DNA from 2 places in the Shewanella sp. SM95 genome. Region 1 is predicted to be linked to the other one. Evidence: predicted binding sites of a transcription regulator. Region 1 holds the regulator's gene; the other holds the start of a gene.

Region 1 (8,572 bases):
TTCATCGAGCACACCACGGTTTATGGCAATTTTTTTGAGTTTTTCAGGATCCATGCCTGCGCCATCGTCTTCGATTTTCAGCAGTATATGGTCGCCTTCCTGACTTGCAGATAAGGTAATCGTTCCCGTTCTTGGCTTACCACTAGCTTCACGCTCGTTTGGCATCTCGATACCATGGTCCACAGAGTTACGCACTAAGTGGACGAGTGGATCGGCAAGCGCTTCAACGAGGTTTTTATCTAAGTCAGTTTCTTCACCGACCATGATCAAATCAATTTCTTTGTTTAGTGTACGAGCAAGATCACGTACCACCCGAGGGAAACGACCAAACACTTTCTTGATCGGTTGCATACGGGTTTTCATCACAGCGCCTTGCAAATCGGCAGTAACGAGATCTAAGTTCGCGAGAGCTTTCGACATCTCCTCATCATCACGGCTGATGCCTAAGCTCACCAATCGATTACGCACTAACACTAACTCACCCACCATATTCATGATCTGGTCGAGTCGTGCAGTATCTACACGTACCGTTGTTTCACCCTGAGGCACATTCGCAGAGCTAGCCTTAGCAGGTGCTTTATCGACAACCGCAATTTCCACCTTAGGTTTTGCAGCAACGACTGGGGCAGGAGCTGGTACTGCGGCTTTTACTGGCGCAGGAGCATGTGGTGCAGCAGTAGGTGCTACAGTCGAAACAGGGGGCGTAGGCGCTTTTACTTCAGCTTTCGCAGGTGCTCCGCCTTTCCCATGGAGTTCATCGAGTAATCGCTCAAACTCATCATCGGTAATTTCATCAGCATCTACAATCGGTTGAGGCGCAGGTGTTGCCACAACCTTAGGCTTAACAGGCACTTCAGCCTCAGCTTTAAATTTACCTGAGCCATGAAGTTCATCCAGTAACGCCTCGAACTCATCATCAGTGATGTCATCACCTGATGTTGAAGGTGTTTTAATTGGTGCAGCAGGCTTGACAGCAACAGGCTCAGATACAAATGTGGTAGCAGCGACCGCAGGTCCCTTTCCTGAACCATGAAGCGCATCCAATAAAGCTTCAAATTCAGCATCATTGATATCATCGATACTTGAAGACGTATTTTCAATGGAAGATGAGTTATCACTTATGTCAGCAGGGATTTCTTGAAGGGTAGGAGTATCAATAATGACTTCAACAACAGGTTCTGGCTCTACAACCTTGGCAGAAGCGACTTCAGATGGCAAAGGCGCACCTGAACTGAGCATTTTAAGTCTCGCTAACAAACCTGAATCGGCGGGGTCTTGTTGCTCGCCCTGCTGGGTTTGCGCAAACATGGTATTAATTGCATCAACAGCCTGCAAAATAATATCCATCAACTCTGCGTTAACGCTACGCTTGCCTGTCCGCAATAAATCGAAGGTATTCTCAGCCTCATGACAAACATCAACCATGGGAGTTAAGCTAAGAAAGCCAGCACCACCTTTAACGGTATGAAAACCTCGGAAAATGGCGTTCAGCAAGTTAGTATCATCAGGATTATTTTCAAGCGCAACGAGTTGCTCTTGCAGAAGCTCTAAAATTTCACCGGCTTCGATTAAAAAGTCCTGGAGTATCTCTTCATCTACATCAAAGGCCATCAAATTGACTCCCAGTTAGAAACCCAGACTCGATAGAAGATCATCCACTTCGTCTTGACCCGTTACCACATCTTGACGAAGCTCGGCATTCATTATCGGGCCTTCTGCTTCAATATTATTTTTCTGAGCAATCTGACTTTCAATCATAGGTTGCTCACCAAATACCGTCAGCATAGAAACCAGATTACTTTCTACTTCCATTACTAGATCAATAACACGACGTATTATTTGTCCTGTTAAGTCTTGAAAATCTTGCGCCATCAAAATTTGATTAAGCAATTCACGTAATCGAGTCGAGTCATTTGCACTACGAGACATAAGGTCTTGTACATCGTGACAAAGGCCCTTAAATTCAGTCAGCGCTATCTCGCGTCGCATTAATCTGTCCCAAGATGGCATGACATTTTGAATATTTACGGTCACGGCATTAGCCAAAGGTAAACATTCTTCAACCGCATCCATGGTTTTATTTGCAGCTTGTTCGGTCATGTCAATAACGTAATTTAAACGTTGCTTGGCATCGGGGATCTCTGTATTGGCTAATTCAGCAAGACGATTATCAACTTGAAAATCCATCAGCGCACTATGAAGTTGCCGAGTTAATTTACCTACTTCTTCGAATAATTCTCGTTGCAGTGGAGCAGCAAGCTCCCGAAATAAATCATCTGCCTGACTTTGCTCACATGCACTTAATAATTCAACTAAATGCTGAGCTTGCTCGAGCGTGATGAGCCCTGATGTTTGTGACTTCATAGCTCATCCTTGCTCAAGCGAGTCGTTCGAATATTTTATCTAACTTCTCTTTCAGCGTTGCAGCGGTAAAAGGCTTAACCACATAACCATTCACTCCCGCTTGAGCGGCAGCAATAATCTGTTCACGTTTTGCTTCAGCAGTTACCATTAATACGGGTAAATGCTTTAGCGAATCATCAGCGCGAATTGCTTTTAACAGATCGATTCCTTGCATACCAGGCATATTCCAATCTGTAACAACAAAATCAAAATCCCCCTTTTGCAACATCGGCAGGGCTGTTGAGCCATCGTCTGCTTCTTGGGTGTTATTAAACCCCAAGTCTCGCAACAAGTTCTTGATGATACGCCTCATTGTCGAAAAATCGTCAACAATGAGAATCTTCATATTCTTGTCCAAGGTTTCCTCCGGTGAGCTGACATTCTGTGCTCGATTAATAATTATACTTATGTCCAGTGCTTGAGTTTAGCTTTCAATCGCAACATTGCCTGACTTAATATCTGGCTAACCCGCGATTCACTGACTTCAAGAATGGCGCCAATCTCTTTTAAATTCAATGCTTCATCGTAGTACAGGGATAACACTAATGCATCTCTTTCAGGCAATAATTTAATTGCCTCAACCAGAGCAGAATGAAATTGGTTCTCAGCTAATGCTTCAAATGAATCATCATCGGACCGATCACTCACTGTAAGTATATCCTGAGATACGCCTAAATCTTCTATCCCTATGATTTTTCCGACAGAAACATCGTTAAGAATATGATGGTACTCATCGAGCGTCATATCAAGTTTTTCTGCAATTTCTGTGTCGCGTGCATCACGGCCCAGTTCTTGCTCTAACTCATCAATAGCGTGTGCAACCTTACGATTGTTACGATGAACGGAACGAGGGACCCAGTCGCCACGACGAATTTCATCTAACATGGCTCCACGTATGCGTATGCCGGCGAAGGTTTCAAATTTCGCACCCTTGCCACCATCAAACTTGGATGATGCTTCTAGTAACCCCATCATCCCAGCTTGGAGTAAATCATCTAACTGCACAGATGCAGGTAGTCTGGCGAGTAAATGATGCGCAATTCTTTTAACCAACGGAGCATACTGTTCAACGATCGACGATTTATTGTCTAAACAAGTATACGCAGCGGCTTTATTCACTCGTTTTTTCCTCTTGAAAATCTGGTCGTTGTACTAAACGCTCAACGAAAAACTCCAAATGCCCACCAGGTTGCTGCGGCACAGGCCAGCTCAAAATTTTATTTGCCAATCCTTGATACGCAATCGCCGCTGGTGATTTAGGATAAGCTTCAACCACCAATTTTTGTTTACGAACTGATTTACGTAAGTTTTCGTCAAATGGAATCGTGGCGACTAATTCAAGTGCAACATCTAAAAATCTGTCGGTCACTTTACTGAGTTTAGCAAATAATTCCATACCTTCGCGTAAACTACGCACCATATTGGCAACTATTTTAAAACGGAACACGCCATGCTCACGGCTGAGAATTTTAATCAGGGCGTAGGCATCGGTAATCGAAGTGGGTTCATCACAAACAACGACTAGCACATCCTGCGAAGCACGTGAGAAACTGAGCACCATATCTGAGATCCCAGCAGCAGTATCTACGACTAGAATATCAAACTGAGTCCGCATCTCACTAAATGCACGGATTAATCCAGCATGTTGCGCTGGGCTTAATTCCACCATCCCCTGTGTTCCTGAGGTGGCAGGTACTATGCCTATCCCCTTAGGACCACGCACGATAATATCGTCAAGCTCTGCATCACCAGAGAGAACATGAGAGAGGTTACGCTCGGCACGAATACCCAGCATGACGTCGACGTTTGCTAAGCCAAGGTCAGCGTCAAGTACCAAGACACGCTTGCCTTTTTCGGCTAATGCCACAGCAGTATTAATAGAAACGCTGGTTTTACCCACGCCTCCTTTACCACCAGTGACCGCGATTACTTTCACTTTTTCGTTATAGGGTTGATTCATCATACGTAAACCACTTGCTTGATCCAGGGTCATAAATCTACTCAAATGCACAGGCCATATTATCTGACCACGCTGTGTCTTGTAATGATTGTTGTTCTGTACTATCTAACGCTGCGAGTGCCTGCTGGGCTAAATCTAGGGTATCCGCAACTTTCATATCTTCAGGAACTCTTTGTCCATCAGTAATATAACTTAATGGTAATCCGTTTTGGATCAACACACTTAATGCCCCTGCTAACGACACAGATTCATCGAGTTTTGTGAGAACGACACCAGATAGGGGAATGCGTTTAAAATGATTGACTGCATCTTGCAGCACACGGCGCTGCCCTGTCGCAGACAGTACCAGATAACTGCGGATAGGTATCCTGCTATTTGCAGTTAAATTATCAAGTTGCTGGTAAAGGCGCATATCTCGCTGTCCCATGCCAGCCGTATCTATCAATACTAGCTTGCGATTCCTAAACTGATAGAGAATTTGCTCTAATTCATTTAGATCATGAGCTTGCTTTACTGGGCAGCCCATTATTTTGCCATAAGTTGCTAATTGCTCATAGGCTCCGATGCGATAATGATCTGTGGTAATTAAAGCAACATGTTCAGCACCATGATGTGCCGCAAAACGGGCAGCAAGTTTAGCTAATGACGTTGTTTTACCAACGCCAGTAGGGCCAACTAATGCAACCACCCCGCCCTGTTTCACAATGTCATCACCCTGATTGTCAAGCATATTAGCAAGACTTTGTGGTAATGCTCTGACTAATTCAGCCGGCGTATAATGCTGACTCAGCGCGGCTAATTTATTCGCAACCGCAGGGGAGAATTCAGCCTCAAGCAATTTGGCTTCGAGCATAGCACCGACGGGATCGATGCGTTTTTTATGTTCCGTCATCAAGGAGGATACTTGATGTGTCAATAAATTACGCAGTGATGCTAATTCATCACGCATAGCCTCAATATCAGCACTTTGTTTCTGTGATGTTTGTGGCTTTTTATCAAACGAGGAAGGTGCTTCACGACGTTCTGGTTTCACAGCAGTAGGGGCTTGTAAGCCCTTAGCCCATGCAGGTAACTCGGCATCAACTTGCTGATGTGACATTTGTTGATTCAAACGGCTTTGCTGCTTCTCAAGTAAGGCTTGTAATGAGTCTGCAGGTGCGGCTGGCTTAGCGCGAGTTTCTACACGAACTGGCTGCTTAGCACCCAGGGACACGAGATCGTCGCTCACGTCCATAAAGGTCGGTGCTGGCGCAGTGGCTGCAGTTTTCGCTTTAGGTTCGTCATAGTCAACGGCAGCGACAATTTCGATGCCACCGTTCACTTTTTTATTTGACATAATGACGGCATCTGAGCCGAGTGTTTCTTTCACTTGGGCCAGTGCGGCGCGCATGTCTTTGGCAAAAAATCGTTTAATCTTCACTTATGCGTCCTCTACTGGCCGACTGCAGATACGATACGTATTTGCTTCTCATCAGGTATTTCTTGATATGAAATGACTCTGAGATTAGGAATAGTATGTTTAACAAAGCGTGACAGCGTCGCGCGTAACATACCTGACGTCAACAATATGGCGGGTTGTCCGACCATTTCTTGCTTCTGAGCCGCATCGGCAAGGGACTGCTGCATGCGTTCTGCAAGACCGGGTTCAATATTAGGACCATCACCACCGGTTGCTTGCATTGACTGATGCAACATCTGTTCCAACTCTGGCGCCAAAGTAATGACGGGGATTTCGAGCTCTGGGCCTGAGATTTCCTGAACTATCATACGTTTCAAAGCGATACGTACAGCGGCAGTCAAGACTTCAGTGTCATTGCTCTTAGTGCCATATTCTAACAAAGTTTGCACTATAGTACGCAAGTCTCTAACTGAAACCCCTTCATTTAATAGGTTCTGCATCACTTTTACGACATGTCCTAGTGGCATGATATCTGGAATAAAGCCATCAACCAGCTTAGGTGAGTGTTTCGCAAGCATATCCATCAGTTGTTGCACTTCTTCGTAACCTAACAACTTAGCAGCATTATTTGTGAGTAATTGACTAATATGAGTTGCAACAACAGTAGCGGCATCGACGACGGTATAACCTAATGTTTGTGCGTGCTCACGTAACTCAGGAGCGATCCATACCGCTTCTAGGCCAAAGGCGGGATCGCGCGTTTCGATACCATCGAGTTTGCCATAGACTTGACCAGGGTTGATCGCCAATTCGCAATCATGACGAATATCAGCCTCTCCGACGACGACGCCCATTAATGAAATGCGATACGCATTAGGCGATAAATCTAAGTTATCGCGAATATGCACCGCGGGCACTAAGAAGCCTAATTCCTGAGACAACTTTTTACGCACGCCTTTAATGCGGCTTAGTAACTCGCCACCTTGGCCCTTGTCTACCAGAGGGATCAAACGATATCCAACCTCAAGACCAATAGTATCAACATGATGTACATCGTCCCAACCTAGCTCTTTAGGCTCTTTATCTTGTCTTTCTATTGGACCCGATTTCACTTGTTCTAGCGCTTTAAGACGTTTGTTTTCATTTCGTTTATAAACAAAATAAGCTGCACCAGCAGTCATAAAGGCAAAGCTTAAAAACGCCATGTGCGGCATACCAGGAACAATACCCATTACAAACAGGACTCCGGCGGCGATACCCAATGACTTATGACTGTCAAACATCTGACTCATCATCATTTGGCCCATATCACCTGACTCGTTTTGACGAGTCACCATCAAGGCTGCGGCGATTGACAATAATAGACCAGGGATCTGCGCCACTAAACCATCACCGATAGTCAGTAAGGTATAAATTTCAACCGCTTCAGAGAAACTTAAGCCATGCTGCACAATCCCTATGATGAAACCACCTACGATGTTGATCACTAAGATCATGATACCGGCAATCGCATCCCCTTTAACGAATTTGGACGCACCGTCCATCGCACCATAGAAATCGGCTTCACGGGTCACTTCGGCACGGCGTATTCTCGCTTGGTCTTGATTTAAGGTTCCAGCATTTAAGTCAGCATCGATTGCCATTTGCTTACCAGGCATAGCATCCAAGGTAAAGCGGGCGCTAACTTCTGCGATACGACCTGCACCTTTAGTAACTACCGCAAAGTTGATGATAATCAAAATGATAAAGACCACTAGACCAACGGCATAGTTACCACCGATCACCACAGAACCGAAGGCTTCAATCACCTTACCCGCTGCATCACCGCCATTATGACCCTCAAGTAAAACCACACGAGTAGAGGCAACGTTGAGCGCAAGACGTAATAATGTCGCCACCAGTAACACAGTTGGGAAGGCAGCAAAATCTAAGGGTCTATCGGTATAAATAGCCACCAGCAATACGATGAGAGCTAACGCAATGTTGAATGAAAAGAGTATGTCTAATAGAAATGGAGGGATAGGTAAAACAATCATGGCCAATGCAGCAAGCACAACCACCGGCGTGCCAATGCCTTTAAAAGTGCTGAGCCTAATTTGTTTTACTTGACCAAGAGTCGCTTTAACATCCATTCGCTATAACCTAAACTTTGACGTGTAATAGCATGAAGCAAAAAACGCGCCAACAAGATTAAAGCCATTAATGAAGGAAAAATATGTACTGTGACTGATTGATATACATAAAATTAGCCATAAAAAACAAATGAACTCGACATCATCAGCTTTGCCAATGACTACCATCTGAGACTAGTCGTTCAATATTTCAATTCATCTGGTATAGGTTGATTGAGTGGGACAGGAATAGGTTTACGGCCGCGTCCTTTTTGATATTGGCGCAGCTGGAATACATAAGCCAAAATCTGTGCGACAGCAGTAAACAAACCTTCAGGGATCTGCTGGTCTAACTTAGTCGTATGGTAAATAGCCCTTGCAAGTGGTGGGGCCGAGACAATCGCAATATTGTGCGCGCGGGCAATCTCACGTATTTTAAAGGCCACATCATCAACACCTTTCGCTATCACAAAGGGAGCCGCAGAGCGCTGCACATCGTATTTAATCGCAACGGCAAAATGCTCAGGGTTAACGACAATCACATCGGCATTTGGCACTTCAGCCATCATACGCCTTTGTGCTAGTTCACGTTGCATCTGCCGTATATGCCCTTTCACCTCAGGTTTACCCTCAGTGTCTTTATATTCATCTTTTACTTCTTGTTTGGTCATCTTAAGTTGCTTGTTGTGATTCCAAATT
Region 2 (7,840 bases), on a different contig from region 1:
CGATACTGCGCAGGAATATTGCTCTCTAGCAGGGGATTTTTGACTGGAGAGGTTAGATCTTTATCCACTAATTCAACTAAACGTGAAAAATCAGACGTCAGCACAAGATCCGCTGGGGATAAACGGCCTTCACGGACGAGACGCTCGGCAATACCGTCTTTAGCAAATACCAAATTCACACCTATGCCAGTTTCTTCGGTGAAACGCGTCAGGATAGGCTCCACCAAGAAAGCTTGACGATAAGAATAAACGGTTAATTTATCATCTGCATTCGCTGAATGCCCAACCGACATTAACCCAACAATAGCCGCGCAAGTTACCCATTTCATTACCGAATTCTCCCCAAAGTGATGACGTGTTCTGCAAAATTAGAACACTAATGCATTAATGATAATGCTTATCAGTTTCGCAAGAGTAATAGATACGGAACTTGAGAGCAAGCAGCTAATTAACTTTATGTTTTTAATGGCATTAATCTGAAAATTTGAGATTATCTCAAATCAAACTAAACTGAACCTTAATTTGATAAAAATGCTTTCAGGAGGCGTTATGTTAACTGTTTTGCTGCTAGGCGTAGCCGCAATTGCGCTATTTGGCTTATTCAAACTCAATAGTCGTCCCAAAAGACATAAACACTCTTCTCAAGCTGCTGATCCCAGCATTAATAAGACTCACAGTTTTCACAGTTTTCACAGTTTTCACAGTTTTCACAGTGTGAGCATTGTGAATAACGGCAGTTGCTGTGAGCAAATTGAAGCGCTTTCTGGAAAACGATTTTTATCGAAAGATGCGCCCGAAATTCCGATGGAAGAATGCACTAAGGCAAACTGCCAATGCCGCTATCAACACCATGAAGACAGGCGACAGCTAGGCAATGATCGCAGAGTAGAATATGGGGTTACTCGTGAGTTATTCGGCGCTTTTGGTGAACAAAATCGCCGTGATAGGCCAAAAGGAAGACGCGCAACCGACGGTTGAGCATCCTCTGCGGATTATTGGGGACGAGTTTGAATAAATGCAGGTAAATCACGCATTTCACTGAACCAAAGTGCTGTCGCAGGTGCAACCTTACGCCAATCTAGCTCTGGATGTCTAAAATCCACATAATCGAGTAAGCAAATCAAGGCTAATTGCGGTGCTTGAATCGTGGTTTGGGTGATCACAGTTTGAAGCTCAATCTGCATAAGGCCGCGCAGCAGTGCTTGTTCAAAACGTGCAGTCCAAAATACTGACCTCACGCCTTCTTCTTCACGCATTTGCTCTTGGCGTAATTTCACCGCGCTATCGATTAAGCCTTTGACTAAAGAATACTGACACTCCAGCACCCAGTTATTATTTGAGATCCCAAACATCTTACGATCGCCAAGCTCTGCATCTAGGTAACGCATGATCACTTCACTATCAAATAGTGCTACACCATCGTTGGTAATAAGACACGGGATCTGTCCTAACGGGTTAGCATCGAGTAATTCTGCGCTGTTTTCAAAGGGATTAACTAACTGCTCTTCAATATTGTTAATCCCTAGATACTGGATTAAGGCTCTTACACAACGGGCATAGGGCGAAGCTTGAGAACTTAACAACTTCATCAAAAATTTCCTTTTGTTTGCATTAAACGCTATGGCTTTTTAGGGGCAAGAACGGAAACAAGTTTACTCTCGCCTTCTATGTAAAATTGAGATTACCAGTATTTTTCAACGGTAATTTGCCCAGGAGCACGGCGTAAATTCTTCACTAACCCTTTATCGAGTAAAGCGGCTTGCGCACCGTTAATCATACCCGGATTGCCGCAGATCATAACTTGAGAGTCAGCTGCGTTTAAGGTTAATCCTGCCTTTTTTTCGATTTCACCCGAGACTATCCCCTCGGGAATGCGGCACTGTAAAGCATCGGCAAAGGGTTTACGGGTCACACTCAAGACTAATGTAAATTGTTCAGGGTATTTGCGTTCTAAATTACGCAGCTTATCAAGATATGCCAAATCCTGTGCCTCGCGCACGCCATACACAAGCACGACTTTTTCAAAACGCTCCCAAGGTTCATCGGTGTCGAGCATAGACAAAAATGGCCCTACTGCTGTTCCTGTGGCTAAAAACCACAAATGCTTCCCTTGGAGTTCACCCTTAGGAATTTCAGCTAAGGTCATAAAACCAGTCGCGGTTGAGGTAATTTCAATTTCATCGCCTATTGCAAGGTTGTGTAATTGAGGCGATAACAGGCCATCCTCTACCGCAACGGCGAGCACCTCTGCATAGGGTTTATCGGGAGAATTAACTAAGGAGTAGGCTCTAGCCACACGCTTATCATCTTGCATTTGACTTAACTTGATAAACTGACCAGGAATAAATGGAGCTAACTCGGCAGCAATGCGCAATGAGAATAACTTATCACTCCAATCAATACGTTCTATCACTTGTCCCCTAATCCACATAACTTGCCCTCAAGCGAAACGTTAAATAGGCTTCCAGCATAGACTTTTTTCTGCACAACAAAAACCCCTTATATAAGGGGCTTATGACTATAACGCTGAATATAGAACTGAAAATACTGAGGTATTAACTCGGACTCTATGCTGTCTCATCAGTCTTCTTGTTAAAGCTATCTCTAAAGGCTTGCAGCCCCTCTTGCACTAAGCTGTAGGTTTTATCGACACCATCGGCAATATCACCCTGCAATACTTTAAGGCCGGACAGAATATCTTTAGCCTCTTTAAAGCCATTGTCGATGGCACCGCCAATAATCCCCATAAAGCTATCGAGTTGATCACTTAGACTCATACCCGAATTTTGTTGTTGGTGAATGCTAAAAAACTGCGTCGCAAAACTCACGATACGATCTGCAGTCGCTTCTGGAGAAGTATCTACGCCATTATCGTAAGCCGTCTGAATCGCGTTCTCGCCCATAGTGGGCGCTAATTCTTTATTAATCGACTCTATCGCTGCGCGATAAAGCAAGGCCATAGACTGATCGCCTGACTTGATATTCACATCTTGCTGTGCCGATAAAATCGCTTGATTCATCAGCTGCTTGCTCGTTTGCTGCGCAGTTTGCTTCGAGGTTACTTCTGTGGCTTTCGCGTCCTTCGAATCACTCACTTCGGTGCCCTTAGACGCCGTGTTTTCAGCATATTTTTTCTGTGGCAAAGGAGTACTTTGCACTTGAGGGGGTTTATTGATTTCCATGATGACTATCCATTCAATTCGGGTCGACTTAATTATCGACCAAAATTTAACCAGCTTTAGTAATTTTTAGAATTGAAGTACCATCTGACCACAAGGCCATGATAAGGCCCACATAAATTAAGTGGGTTCATTCTTTAATAAGGTGCATAAAGCGCCAACCCACCGCAATGCAGATCATTACTATCGCTGAGCTTAGACATAAGCCAATAGAAAAGGATGTTACACCATGGCAGCAGGCCGCAGTTTGAGTCATTTCCGCTTTCACGAGTTTACACTAATCCTTAAGCACTATTTTAAGCATAATCTGGGTATCAATATAAAACGCTTTAGCCTGCTAACAAGCCTCGTCATATTCACTTGCCTCGGCTTTACTCCCATTAGCCAAGCTCATGCGGAGAGCAGACTAATTATTTTAGTCAGACATGCCGAAAAAGCCGACACGCCAGCCAATAACCCGCAGTTATCACCCAAGGGAGAAATACGCGCAGCATCACTGATCACTGCCTTGAGCCGCACGCCGCTGTCGCAACTTATTGCGACTCAATACCTAAGAACCCAACAAACACTCGCGCCCATCGCCGAGGCTCGCCATTTACCTGTGACGATAGTAGAAGCAGCCAAACCTATCGAAGGACATATTCAACACATTGTCGAACAAGTGCATGCTGTAAAGGGCAATACACTCATCGTTGGGCATTCAAACACTGTCCCACTGATCATTAAAGCCCTTGGCGGACCAGAGATCCAAGCGATCAGCGAAGATGACTATAGCCAGCTGTTTTTACTCTCTCTTAATGATGACCAACCTGCGAGCTTGATCGCCACCCGTTACGGACAAGAATAAGGATAAATAACATGAGTGAACTCAATTGGTTTATGTGGGGACTCGATCTATTTTCAGGGCTGTTTTTGATTGTAATAGGACTCGCTGTACTCGCGGTTATTTACATGTATATCGCAGATAAAATGCAGACCAAACAAGCGGTAAGACATAACTACCCAGTAATTGGTCGCTTTCGGTATCTGTTCGAGAAACAAGGCGAGTTCTTTAGACAATACTTTTTCGCCCAAGACAGAGAAGAACTGCCATTCAACCGTGCAGAACGCAGTTGGGTTTACCGCGCGGCTAAAAATGTCGATAGAACTATCGCCTTTGGTTCAACTCGCCCCTTAGATAATGCTGGTACCATTATGTTTATGAATACCGCCTTCCCAACCCAAGATGAAGAGATCACACCCATTCATCCACTGACAATTGGCACCAATTGCCGCCAACCCTATACGACTCAAGCTATTTGTCATATTTCAGCCATGAGCTTTGGGGCTCTATCGCGCCCAGCAATTACCGCCCTTTCCCACGGTGCAGCGCAGGCGGGTTGCTGGCTTAACACAGGTGAAGGCGGCTTGAGCCCTTATCATCTAAAAGGTGGCTGCGATATCGTCTTTCAAATTGGAACAGCCAAATACGGTGTACGTAATGAGCACGGACATTTAGACGATGAAAAGCTCAAGTCGATAGCCATTCATCCCGAAGTCAAAATGTTTGAAATTAAAATGAGTCAAGGGGCTAAACCGGGTAAAGGTGGCATTTTACCAGGGATCAAAGTCACAGCTGAAATTGCCCATATCCGCGGTATTCCTCAGGGTTATGACTCTATTAGCCCTAATGGTCATATTGAATTCAAATCCGTGAACGATATTTTGGATATGGTTGAACGAGTACGTGAAGTTACCGGTAAACCAACGGGCATTAAGGCCGTACTCGGTGACGTACAGTGGCTCGAAGATTTATGTGATGAAATCGAACGTCGTGGCGAAGACTCTGCCCCCGACTTCTTTACTTTAGACAGTGCCGATGGCGGCACAGGCGCTGCACCACAACCTTTAATGGATTATGTCGGATTACCACTGAAGGAAAGCTTACCAATCCTAGTTAATGTCTTGATCCAACGAGGCTTGCGTAAACGCATCAAAGTCATCGCTTCGGGTAAACTCATAGTGCCATCAAGAGTCGCTTGGGCTTTAGCATTAGGTGCAGACTTCATCGCATCGGCCCGCGGCAATATGTTCGCCCTAGGTTGTATTCAAGCCTTACAGTGCAATAGAGATACCTGCCCAACGGGCATCACAACGCACAATCCCAAGCTACAACAAGGACTCGATCCTAGGGATAAATCGGCTCGTGTTGCTAACTATAATCATAATTTACACCATGACTTAGCCTTAATTGCGCACTCTTGCGGAGTGACAGAACCAAGACAACTCAAACCCTCACATGTCCGAATTGTACTCGATAGCGGTTTATCCATTTCACTCGATAAATACTATGCACATATGGATAAGTAGCCGCGAACCCTCGCGGTTAATGGCGAATACAACTTTCGTTTATATAGGGTTTACATAAGGTATATTTGAATGCGTATCACAAAAGAGGTAAGATCCGTGACGTGAGACATTATTCAAATGTCTTACCCACAATTGAACTTAAGGAAACACTTTGAAATCTAGCTTCGTAAGCCAACTGCCCGCCAGTAAAACTGTAAGCACTAGCTGTAAGAGCTGTAATCGCCTGACCGAGATCGAAGGTGAACTGGTGTGTTTTCGCGAAGGGCAGATCATTCGACTCACTTTGATAGATGAGTCAGTACCTAAATTGAATCTTTTATGTGAAGGTTGGAAAGCGGGGAAGCTGAACGGCGTAGCTTAATTCAGTCATATTTTATCTCTGGAGTCTCTCTAGAGCATCAAGAATAGAGGCTCACCTCTATTCTCGTACGTTCTCACCCAAACTGTACTAAAGCACTAGCGAACACACCTAACGCATACCCATAAAGTCACTTGTCGGCGCGTTCATATCGCGGATCACACCTGCCAGCACCATTTCTGGATTGACTTTAGCCAAGGTAAGTCGCCGAGTGGTAACCAACAGGCCCGCGTTCAACTCAGCATGAATGCGTTGCAATGAATCATAATCAACACCACGTTTTTTCAATGTCGCCATGATGGCATACCAATCAGTGGCGACTTTTTCTTCTTTGCCTTCAATATTAGCTCTCAGTGTAATATTTTCCATGCCAGATCTCTTCCGATTGATGTGTTGGCATTGAGTATAGAGAGCCGAAGCTGAATAAAGACTGAACTGTATTACGCTATTAACTGCTCAGAGGAGTATGTTGTTGCTCATTTTGTATCCGCCATAATTTGGCATAGAGACCATTTGCCAACAGCAAAGTCTGATGATTACCTTGCTCAACTATTTCTCCCTGGCTTAATACGACTATTTGATCGGCATCGACTATGGTCGATAACCTATGAGCCACCACTAGGCTAGTGTGCCCCTTAGCGACTTCCCGCAGTGCCGACAAAATAGCTTGCTCGGAGCGACTATCGAGTGAAGATGTTGCCTCATCAAACACCAGCACGGGCGAGCCCTTCAAAATGGCCCTTGCTATCGCGACCCGCTGTTTTTCTCCGCCAGATAGCTTTAAGCCGCGCTCACCCACCTTTGTGTCCCAACCAAGGGCAAGTGATGCAATAAATTGCTCTAAGTGCGCTAATTTAATAGCATTACGCACTTCTTCATCCGTCGCGCTTGGGCGACCATAACGTATGTTTTCGACTAATGAATCGTTAAACAGCACAGTATCCTGCGGCACGATAGCGATGGCACGCCGCAGCGCATCTTGCGTGAGATGGCGGATATCTTGTCCATCGATTTTAATCGCACCTTGGTCCACATCGTAAAATCGAAATAGCAGTTTAATCAGGGTCGATTTACCTGCGCCACTATCACCTACAACAGCCACCTTTTTACCGGCTTCAACCTTAAAGCTCACGTCCCGCAGAATTTGCCGCTCATCGTAGCTGAAATTAACATTTTCAAATATCAACTCACCCTTAGTGGGTTGAAAATCGAGTGCTTGGGGTAAGTCGACTATCATAGGATGTTTATCGAGCAGGCTAAACATGCGCTCAATATTGGCTAACGCGCCGCGAATTTCGCGATATACAAAACCTAAAAAGTTAAGGGGTAAAAAGAGCTGCATCATAAACGCATTAATCAACACAAAATCACCTAAGGTCATATCGCCATAGGTAACTCGGTAAGCCGCCAGCGCCATCATAGCCGTCATAGCCAAAGCGATAATCACAGCTTGTCCACCATTGAGCGCAAACAAAGATAAACGATTCTTACGCTTAGCTATCTCCCACTGTTCAAGCGCTTGGTCATAGCGCTGCGACTCATACTTTTCATTATTAAAATACTTTACCGTTTCATAGTTCAGCAAGCTGTCGATGGCGCGGGTATTCGATAACGAGTCAGCCTTGGCCGCATCACGTACATACTCAGTACGCCATTCGGTCGCGACCACAGAAAAAATAATATAAGCCAGCACAGCAACAAAAGTGATTGCCGCAAACGCAATGCCGTAGTTATAGAAGAAAATGCCAATCACCATGACAATTTCGAGCAAGGTTGGCACTATGTTGAACACCATAAAACGCATGAGGAAACTCACGCCGCTGGTGCCGCGTTCAATATCACGGGATAGGCCGCCGGTTTTGCGCTCTAGATGAAAATCGAGGTCAAGTCGGTGTAAATGGTCGAATACCGCTAAACCTAAACGGCGGATCGCCCGCTCTGTTACGCGGCCAAA

Evidence for each region. The regulator FliA, encoded in region 1, starts transcription of late flagellar genes. The targets are predictions, from matches to a motif close to CTAAAGNTNNNNNNNNNNNNGCCGATA.
Region 2: a site for FliA is predicted at 3,216-3,242, ahead of L5M29_RS10765 (DUF5610 domain-containing protein). Genes of this name have one in related genera too.

What each region holds. Positions count from the first base shown of each region.
Region 1 covers NZ_JAKKSE010000016.1:37,470-46,041, forward strand. Annotated here, with positions in the region: gene L5M29_RS16350 (chemotaxis protein CheA) at 1-1,611, opposite strand, end outside; gene L5M29_RS16355 (protein phosphatase CheZ) at 1,627-2,364, opposite strand; gene cheY (chemotaxis response regulator CheY) at 2,378-2,761, opposite strand; gene L5M29_RS16365 (RNA polymerase sigma factor FliA) at 2,809-3,522, opposite strand; gene L5M29_RS16370 (MinD/ParA family protein) at 3,515-4,396, opposite strand; gene flhF (flagellar biosynthesis protein FlhF) at 4,401-5,783, opposite strand; gene flhA (flagellar biosynthesis protein FlhA) at 5,795-7,894, opposite strand; gene flhB (flagellar biosynthesis protein FlhB) at 8,077-8,572, opposite strand, start outside.
Region 2 covers NZ_JAKKSE010000008.1:29,777-37,616, forward strand. Annotated here, with positions in the region: gene L5M29_RS10745 (Fe(3+) ABC transporter substrate-binding protein) at 1-329, opposite strand, end outside; gene L5M29_RS10750 (hypothetical protein) at 550-978, shown strand; gene L5M29_RS10755 (glutathione S-transferase N-terminal domain-containing protein) at 993-1,589, opposite strand; gene L5M29_RS10760 (ferredoxin--NADP reductase) at 1,682-2,431, opposite strand; gene L5M29_RS10765 (DUF5610 domain-containing protein) at 2,568-3,182, opposite strand; gene L5M29_RS10770 (SixA phosphatase family protein) at 3,409-4,026, shown strand; gene L5M29_RS10775 (FMN-binding glutamate synthase family protein) at 4,038-5,528, shown strand; gene L5M29_RS10780 (hypothetical protein) at 5,680-5,889, shown strand; gene L5M29_RS10785 (hypothetical protein) at 5,998-6,255, opposite strand; gene L5M29_RS10790 (ABCB family ABC transporter ATP-binding protein/permease) at 6,335-7,840, opposite strand, start outside.